Regions from separate parts of the Agrobacterium sp. NPDC090273 genome, predicted to be linked through region 1. Evidence: predicted binding sites of a transcription regulator. Region 1 holds the regulator's gene; the other holds the start of a gene.

Region 1 (4,709 bases):
TCTGTGCCGGAGAGGAAAAGCGTTTCGCCGCCGAGCTGGCGCATGCCTACGTCAAAGGAAACACGGGTTCGGGTAGAGGGCTTTTCGAAAATCATCGCCAGCATTTTGCCGGCAAGCGGCTTTTCTGCCGTACCGTTTTTCGTGGCGATCTTGCGCACCCGCGCATCGTCGAGAATTGTCCGCAAATCCTCTGAGCCGACGGCAGAGAGGTCGAGAAAATGTTTTGGTGAAGCCATGCTACCCTGTCCCAATGCTTGCGGACCTGTCAAAGCAGGTCCGCCTTAACCCTTGTCACGCGATCTTCGCCTGCTTTGCCGCTGTCAGAGAGGCGGCAGCCGTTTCGATACGCGAAAGACCCTCTCGCGCTTCTTCCGCCGTGGTAACAAGCGGCGGCAGAAGGCGCACCACGTTGTCGCCCGCAGGCACGCCGAGCAGATGCTCTGCTCGCATCGCCTGCAGCAATTCGCCTGATGGTACGCGCGCCTTGATGCCGAGAAGCAAACCTTCGCCACGGATTTCCTCGATCACGTCGGGGAAGCGATCCTTGAGCGAAGCAAGCCCCTGACGGAACACCAGCGCGACATCACGCACTCGTTCAAGGAAGCCGTCCGCAAGAACAACGTCCAGTACGGCATTGCCGACGGCCATGGCGAGCGGATTGCCGCCATAGGTCGTGCCGTGCACGCCTGCGGTCATGCCGGAAGCCGCATCAGCCGTCGCAAGGCAAGCGCCGAGCGGGAAGCCGCCCCCAATACCCTTTGCAACAGCCATGATGTCAGGCGCAACGCCAGTCCACTCGTACGCAAACAGTTTGCCGGTACGTCCAACACCCGTCTGAACCTCATCAAAGATCAGCAGCATGCCGTGTTCGTTGCAGAGATCACGAAGCGTCTGCAGGAATTCCTTGCTGGGCGCGCGAATGCCGCCCTCACCCTGGATCGGTTCGATCAGCAGGGCTGCCGTCTCATTGGTGATAACGGCTTTCAAGGCCTCGAGATCACCGAACGGTACCTGATCGAAACCTTCAACCTTGGGGCCGAAACCTTCGAGATATTTCTGCTGCCCGCCTGCAGCGATTGTTGCCAGCGTCCGGCCGTGGAACGCACCTTCAAAGGTGACGATGCGGAACTTTTCCGGGTGGCCCTTGGAGTAGTGATAACGGCGTGCAGTCTTGATGGCACATTCCAGCGCCTCAGCACCGGAGTTGGTGAAGAACACCTTGTCAGCAAATGTTGCTTCGGTCAGGCGCTTTGCGAGCTTTTCCTGTCCGGGCACTTCATAAAGGTTGGAAACGTGCCAGACCTTTTCAGCCTGCGTCTTGATAGCCTCGACGAGATGCGGATGCGCATGCCCCAAGGAATTGACAGCAACACCGGCCGCAAAATCGAGATATCGCTCGCCGCTTTCCGTGAACAGCCAGACGCCCTCACCGCGTTCGAAACGCAGCGGCGCTCTTGAAAACGTATCAAACAATGGCGCGTTGGCTTCGGCCATGGCTGCATCACTCCTTGCGCAAATGCGCTTTCATATCGTTGTCAATAGGTGGACAAGGTTATCCCTTGCCTGAAAATCAAAAATGCCGCCTTGCGGCGGCTGGGGCACTATTGTCACTTCAACTGCCGATGTCAACAAAAGTCCTCATTTTCCGGCGTTCCCAAGTCATAGTGGGAACACGTGACCGAACCACAAGGTGTTGCCTTTCGGACTCTCCTGAACAGCAAGTTGGGGAAAACCGGAAAATCGATTCCAGATGATTCCCGCGACTCTTGCCACGGAGTCAGCCTCACACTAGGTTAATCGTCAATTACTAGACTGCATTGCGGCGGAACTAGTCACCAAAAATCCGGCGGAATTGACACTCGGAGTGCGCTCGCGAGATGGAGAAGGATTCTGCCGAAATAGACGCGACGAGCGGAGAAGCGGCATGAACTGGACGGATGAACGAGTCGAAAAACTCAAGAAACTTTGGTCCGAGGGCCTCAGTGCCAGCCAGATAGCGGCACAGTTGGGTGGTGTAAGCCGTAACGCCGTTATCGGCAAGGTTCACCGTCTCAATCTTCCGGGCCGCGCCAAGGCTGGCGGAACCGTGACATCGGCGCGCTCTGCACCGAAGCGTACGGCACCAGCGGCACCTCGTACGGCAACCTACACCGCCCGCGTCAACACCACGCCGGTTCGGACCGTGGCACGCGCCAGCGTTGCGACAGCCCTTCACGAAGAGATGGATATCGAGACCGCTCAGGTGCTCGAATACGTTCCTTCGCGCGATATCGTTACGCCGGCCTCGCGCCGCCTGACGCTGACGGAATTGACCGAGCGCACCTGCAAGTGGCCGGTTGGCGACCCGCTGAAGGACGACTTCCATTTCTGTGGCTGCGAAGCCCTGGAATCTTCGCCCTACTGCAAGTTCCATGCGAAGCTCGCCTACCAGCCTGTCAGCGAACGCCGCAAGGCATAAGCGGAACAACACGGAATAAAAAAACGGGCCTTACGGCCCGTTTTTCGTTTAGGGTATGTGATGTTGGATTATGCCGCTTCCATGGAATAACCGGCGCCACGGACCGTGCGGATGACATCCTGCATGTTCGAAAAATTGAGCGCCTTGCGCAGACGGCCAACGTGGACGTCAACGGTCCGTTCGTCCACATAGATATCGTGACCCCAGACGCCATCCAGCAACTGCGAACGGGAGAAAACACGACCCGGCGATGTCATCAGGAATTCCAGAAGACGGAACTCGGTCGGTCCCAGGCGCACTTCACGCGTCTTACGATGCACGCGGTGCGTTTCCCGATCCAGTTCGATGTCGCCGCATTTCAGGACTGACGACAAAACCTCTGGGCGGGCGCGACGCAGCATCGCCTTGACGCGTGCCATCAGTTCCGGCGTGGAGAAGGGTTTCACCACATAGTCATCCGCGCCTGTGGCGAGACCGCGAACGCGTTCGCTTTCTTCGCCACGCGCTGTCAGCATGATGATCGGCAAACGTTCGGTTTCCGCCCGCATCCTCAACCGGCGGCACAGTTCGATACCGGAGACGCCAGGCAACATCCAGTCCAGGATCAGGAGGTCGGGAACCCGCTCCTGCAATCTGATCTCGGCCTCATCGCCACGCGGTATCGTGTCGACGTCGTAACCCTCAGCCTCAAGATTGTAACGAAGCAGAACGCTCAGCGCCTCTTCATCTTCAACAACTGCAATCTTCGGTACCATACTGAACTCCGCAGGTCTGCCGGTCTGTTACTCGGTCACGGAACCGAGAGTGTTGGAACTATCGTCCTTCGGACGCTCACCTTCCGGCTGGCTGCCGGTGGTCATGTAGTAGATCGTCTCGGCGATATTGGTCGCATGGTCGCCGATACGTTCGATGTTCTTGGCGCAGAACAGAAGATGCGTGCAGGTCGTGATGTTGCGCGGATCTTCCATCATGTAGGTCAGCAGCTCGCGGAAGAGCGAGGTGTACATCGCGTCGATTTCTTCATCGCGTTCGCGGATGGCCTGCGCCTTCTCAGCCGAACGTGTCGAATAAACATCGAGAACTTCCTTGAGCTGCACGAGGGCAAGCTCGGAGAGATGTTCGAGGCCGCGAGCCAGCTTGCGTGGAACACCGGTTCCTGCAACGGCAATCACGCGCTTGGCGGTGTTTTTGCCGAGATCGCCGACGCGCTCAAGATCCGCCGCAATGCGCAGCGTACCGATGATTTCGCGCAGGTCGGCAGCCATTGGCTGGCGCTTGGCGATGGTGACGATGGCCTTGTCGCCGATTTCACGCTCGGCGTGGTCAAGGATCGCGTCGTCGGAAATCACCTTCTGCGCCAATGCCGCATCGGAATTGACAAGGGCGCGAACGGCGTCCGCGCACATCTGCTCCGCCAGGCCGCCCATTTCGGCAATCCGGCGGCTGAGGAATTTCAACTCGTCGTCGTAAACCGACATGATATGCGAATGCGTCGTTGTCTGTGTCATGATCTCGTCCCTGGGCTTTGCCTTCCGTTTTCACCTGCTGATGGCGGGTGGCAGAACGGAGGCGCCAAACTTGTTCGGTTTCTCTGAGGCGCTGAGCGGGCAATCAGCCGAAGCGGCCCATGATGTAGTCCTGCGTGCGCTGGTCATCCGGGTTGGTGAACATCTTGTCCGTTTCGTTCTCCTCGACCAGATGGCCAAGATGGAACATCGCGGTGCGCTGCGAGACGCGAGCGGCCTGCTGCATGGAGTGGGTTACGATCACGATCGTGAAGTTGGCACGCAGCTCATGGATCAGTTCCTCGACCTTGGCGGTAGCGATCGGGTCGAGGGCCGAGCAAGGCTCGTCCATGAGGATCACTTCCGGGGACACGGCAACTGCGCGTGCGATGCAAAGGCGCTGCTGCTGACCGCCGGACAGACCCGTACCGGATTCATGCAGACGATCCTTCACCTCATTCCACAGACCGGCCTTCTGCAGGCTGGACTCGATGATCTGGTCCATATCCGCCTTGTTACGGGCGAGGCCATGGATACGCGGACCGTAAGCAATGTTTTCGTAGATCGACTTCGGGAACGGGTTCGGCTTCTGGAACACCATGCCGACACGAGCACGCAGTTCCACCACGTCGATTGCCGGATCGTAGATATCATCCGTATCGAGCGTGATCTTGCCGGTGACCTTACAGCCATCGATCGTATCATTCATGCGGTTCAGGGTACGCAGGAAGGTGGATTTGCCGCAA
Region 2 (4,709 bases), on a different contig from region 1:
CTTGAAGATCGCGACGGAGCAGCTTTTGGTTCGTTCCGTCGTCTCACGCATAAATAGAGACGAGAATGATCAGCCAAGCATGACCATATGCGGCGGTAACTGCTCTTCGAAGAACTTCGAAAATGTCGCAATGCGCGGCGGCAAGGCCTGATATGGTGGGTAATACAGGGTCAGCCAGAGCTCCGGCGGTGCCCAACCTGGTAGAACGTGGACCAGCCGTCCGCTGCGAATGTGTTCGGCGATATGAAATCCCGGCAGCATCGCAACACCTATGCCGTTGGCTGCCATATCTGCGAGAACCTCGCCGTTATTGGCACTGAAGGCGCGTCCGGCGGAAATCGAAAGGCTGGAGCCTCCGTCTGACAGCACCCAGTTCTCGCGCCGACTTTCACCGCTATAGGCCAGGCAATCGTCAGGGCTCAGCTCACTCGGGTGCTGCATCTGCGTAAACCGGCTACCAGGTGCAGCGACCAGAATTCTTGGAACGGCCCGGATCTTGCGCCAGATCGTAAACTTGTCCGAAGGTGCTGACGAAATGCGGATTGCCAGATCGTAGTCGTCATCGACGATGTTGACCAAGCCGTCCGATAGCGAAATCTCGAAGCACATTTTCGGATAGAGTTCTTTGAAACCTGAAAGGATTGGCGGCAACACCGTTTTTCCAAGCCAGGTCGGTGCACTGATCCTCAAACGCCCTTCATCAGCCTTGTGGGCATTCCTGACATCGCGCCTTGCATTTTCGAGAGCCTCTACGGCTGGCTGGATCTGGGCGGCAAACACGGCGCCATCGGTGGTCAACGACACCTGACGGGTCGTTCGAACGAACAGTTGCACACCGAGATCGTCTTCAAGTGCCGCGATGGCCCGGGTAACGGCCGCAGCCGTCATACCCAGTTCACGGGCGACCTGCGCAAAATTGCGTTTTTCGGCAGCGAGGAGGAATGTTTTGAGAGCTTTGTGATCGTTCATGTCAATTATTTCAAAATCCGCAATTCATTCGAGAGAAATATTGCAATTCTGAACGGCAATCAAGAGGGCTATATCCTGGTCATCGAAACGGACACACCGGATAAGGACCGACCGCCATGATCAAGGACATCAAGGGATTGCACCACGTCACCTCCATGGCGTCGGATGCACAGCAGAACAACAAATTTTTCACTGAAACACTCGGCCTGCGCCGGGTTAAGAAGACCGTCAATTTTGACGAACCCGGCGTCTACCATCTCTATTATGGAGATGAAACAGGTACGCCCGGTAGCGTCATGACCTACTTTCCTTTCGCAAACATGATGGCTGGCCGTCCAGGCGTCGGTGAAGTTGGCGAAACCCAGTTTTCCATCCCTAAGGGCGCACTCGGCTTCTGGAAGGACCGCCTGATCACCAATGGCGTCGGTGGCATCCAGACCGACAAGGTCTTTGGTGCCGATCGTCTTCGCTTTACCGGTCCCGATGGCGACGGTCTGGCTCTGATCGAAACGGCAGAAGATGCACGCGCCCCTTGGGTCATCGACAGTATTTCCGAAAACCACGCCATTCGCGGTTTCACCGGCGCTCGATTCAATCTGCACGACACGGGAGCAACCCAAGAGCTTCTTCAGTTTATGGGATACGAACGAGCAGAGGCTGAAGGAGATGTGACGCGGTTCGTCATTCCCGGTGGAAACGGGGCCGACACAATCGATCTCGCTGCGCTTCCCAAAACGCCTTTTGCGCGCCAAGGGGCAGGTTCGGTTCACCACATTGCCTTCGCTGTGGAAAATCGCGAGAAGCAATTGGAAGTTCGCAAGGCGTTGATGGATACCGGTTACCAAGTGACGCCAGTCATCGACCGCGATTACTTCTGGGCTATTTACTTCCGGACCCCGGGCGGCATCCTCTTCGAGATCGCCACCAACGAACCAGGCTTCGATCGTGACGAGGATACGGCACATCTCGGTCAGGCTCTGAAGCTTCCGAACCGCTACGAGCCCTTCCGCAACCAGATCGAAGCGGGTCTCGCGCCACTCGCTGCCTGACCTCAGCCTTTGTTGGCGCCGGCACTCCATCGCGTATTTCCTCGCGCGACAGGGGTGCCGGCGCCGTATTTTGTTTTGTGCCTTCAGGTGGGAAACGGTCAGCCAAATTGCTGAATCGAGACGGCTTTGCCGGTGACATGGTGTCGCAAACGCCTTTGCGTGTCGCAATCTGCGTCATGTCATGCGATTGTTGCATGAGCATGTTTGATGGCAAGGTTACCACCACGCAACTGACGGGCAAAACCATGATCGAAACTAATCAGTTGAGCCGCATCAAGGCAGAGATTGCCGACAGCTTTGATGAAGAGCTGGAAATGCAGATGGAAGAAGATCAGTTGGACCAGCTGGTCGTTGAAGGATTGTCTGAACCGGCTGCCCAGACGTTGGAGCGCAAGGTCTACTTCCGGGAACTTTTCCGTCTTCAGCACGAACTTGTCCGGCTTCAAGACTGGGTCCAGCACAAGAAACTCAAGGTCGTCGTCTTGTTCGAAGGTCGCGACTCTGCTGGCAAAGGCGGCGCAATCAAACGTGTTACCCAGCGCCTCAATCCGCGTGTCTGCCGCGTCGTGGCGCTACCAGCACCGACCGAGCGCGAGCGCAATCAGTGGTATTTCCAGCGTTACGTTCCGCATCTGCCGTCTGCCGGCGAAATGGTGCTGTTCGACCGCTCCTGGTACAATCGTGCGGGCGTTGAACGTGTCATGGGCTTTTGCACGCCCGACGAACTCGAAGAGTTCTTCCGTTCCGTTCCAGAATTCGAACGCATGCTCGTTCGCTCCGGCATCGTGCTCGTCAAATACTGGTTCTCGATCACCGATGAAGAGCAGGAATTCCGTTTCCGTATGCGCATCCACGATCCCCTGAAGCAATGGAAACTCTCGCCGATGGATCTGGAAAGCCGTATCCATTGGGAAGAGTATACGAAGGCCAAGGAGGAAATGCTCGAAAGAACGCATATTCCTGAAGCACCGTGGTGGGTCGTCCAGGCCGTCGACAAGAAAAAGGCACGCCTGAACTGCATCGCCCACCTTCTTGGACAGATTCCTTACGAGGACGTTCCTAAAGACGCAATCGAACTGCCGGACCGTGTGCGAAATGACGACTATATTCGTCACCCGGTTCCGCCGGATATGTATGTTCCCGAGGTTTATTGACCACGTTCGTGGTGAATGCCGTATCCCGGTCGCGCTGCATAAAGCAGGGCGGCCGGACGTTGCATCCAAGATGCACCTTGAAAGAGCCTCCCCTGTTTTGAGGATCGATGCTGGCGAACAAACTGTCAGCGTGTCTGCGTGCGCCACGAGATTTCCATAACGATTCCCCGGCCATTGCGGTAAAATACTGCAACATATCAATAATGCCGTTTGGGAAGACTGAGATGGATACATCCGCCAAGCCAGACACCACATACGGCGATGAGCCGGGCATTCGCTTCGCACTTCTTCTGGATGCGCAGGGAGGCAGTCGACAGATTACCCTCCAGGAGCTGCTGGACTGGAAACCGCAAGATGGCGTGTTATGGCTCCATCTCGAACGGGACCATCCGGCAGCGGTTGCGTGGATCAATCAGCGAAGCGGCCTTGATCCACTCGTCTGTGAAGCACTGCTGGCTGAAGAATCCCGCCCGCGCGTCGAACCGATCAATGATGGCCTGCTGATTACGTTGAGAGGCGTGTGCGGGGCGGCACCCATCGAGGTGATCGAGGAGAGCGGTGACCTTGATCTTGTTCCCTTACATATTTGGGCAGATGCGAACCGCCTGATCACATTGCGGGATAGTGGGCACTACATCACAGCCTTGCGCGACATTCGGTTTGCACTGAACAAGCGAACGGGACCTCGTAACACCGGTGAATTGTTGGCGATCGTTGGCGACAAGCTGGTAAGGGATCTCGAACCCGTTCTCGACGCAATGGACGAGGAAGCGGATGAGCTCGACGATCTTATCTTCCAAAAGGCGTCAGGTGAGGTTCGGGAGCGTTTGAAATTGCTGCGCAGACGGTCTGTTCAGTTGCGTCGTTATTTGATGCCACAGCGCGATGCACTGGTCCGCATCGAACATGATGACGCAATATGGCTTTCCGAGCGCGACAAGCTGCGCATTCGCGAGGTGATCGACAAGCTTGTTCGTTTTGTCGAATATCTTGACGCAATCAGGGATCGAACCGGCATTTTGCACGACGACCTTTCCACCGTGATCGGCGAGCGTATCGCTCGCAACTCGAACCGGCTGTCGGCTCTTGCTGCACTGTTACTGCCGCCAAGCGTTATTGCAGGTCTTTTCGGCATGAATGTTGGAGGCATTCCCGGTGTGAACGACACCTGGGCCTTCATCCTGATCGTCGGTTTCGTGATTGCTCTTTCCGTAGCAACACTGTTGCTCTTGCGGAAAATCGACTGGCTCTAAGTGATGCGACCGAAAGGTCACGGTCGCATCTTGCTGTCTTTGGGCACCTTTTAGAACAAACGATCCACCCAGTTATGCGGGTCTGCGGCGCGTCCGAACTGGATATCGGTGAGCGCGGCCTTCAACCGGCCAGTGACAGTGCCAGCATTTCCATCGGCAATCGTGAAGCCATGATTGCGACCCTTGACCCTGCCGATCGGCGTGACAACAGCAGCGGTACCGCAGGCAAAAGCTTCTGTCAGTCGGCCGCTCTTGGCGTCTGCCTGCCATTGATCGATCGAGTA

Evidence for each region. The regulator PhoB, encoded in region 1, activates phosphate uptake and scavenging genes when phosphate is short. The targets are predictions, from matches to a motif close to TGTCATNNANCTGTCAT.
Region 2: ppk2 (polyphosphate kinase 2) is a predicted target of PhoB. The motif match lies at 2,196-2,212, and genes of this name have one in related genera.

Annotation. Positions count from the first base shown of each region.
Region 1 is NZ_JBIVYN010000005.1:80,759-85,467, forward strand. Features, by position in the region: gene argF (ornithine carbamoyltransferase) at 1-236, opposite strand, end outside; gene ACIQT8_RS14710 (aspartate aminotransferase family protein) at 292-1,494, opposite strand; gene ACIQT8_RS14715 (GcrA family cell cycle regulator) at 1,925-2,458, shown strand; gene phoB (phosphate regulon transcriptional regulator PhoB) at 2,527-3,213, opposite strand; gene phoU (phosphate signaling complex protein PhoU) at 3,241-3,966, opposite strand; gene pstB (phosphate ABC transporter ATP-binding protein PstB) at 4,070-4,709, opposite strand, start outside.
Region 2 is NZ_JBIVYN010000009.1:174,661-179,369, forward strand. Features, by position in the region: gene ACIQT8_RS21745 (cupin domain-containing protein) at 1-5, shown strand, start outside; gene ACIQT8_RS21750 (LysR family transcriptional regulator) at 70-969, opposite strand; gene ACIQT8_RS21755 (ring-cleaving dioxygenase) at 1,086-2,018, shown strand; gene ppk2 (polyphosphate kinase 2) at 2,264-3,172, shown strand; gene ACIQT8_RS21765 (CorA family divalent cation transporter) at 3,397-4,425, shown strand; gene ACIQT8_RS21770 (branched-chain amino acid aminotransferase) at 4,476-4,709, opposite strand, start outside.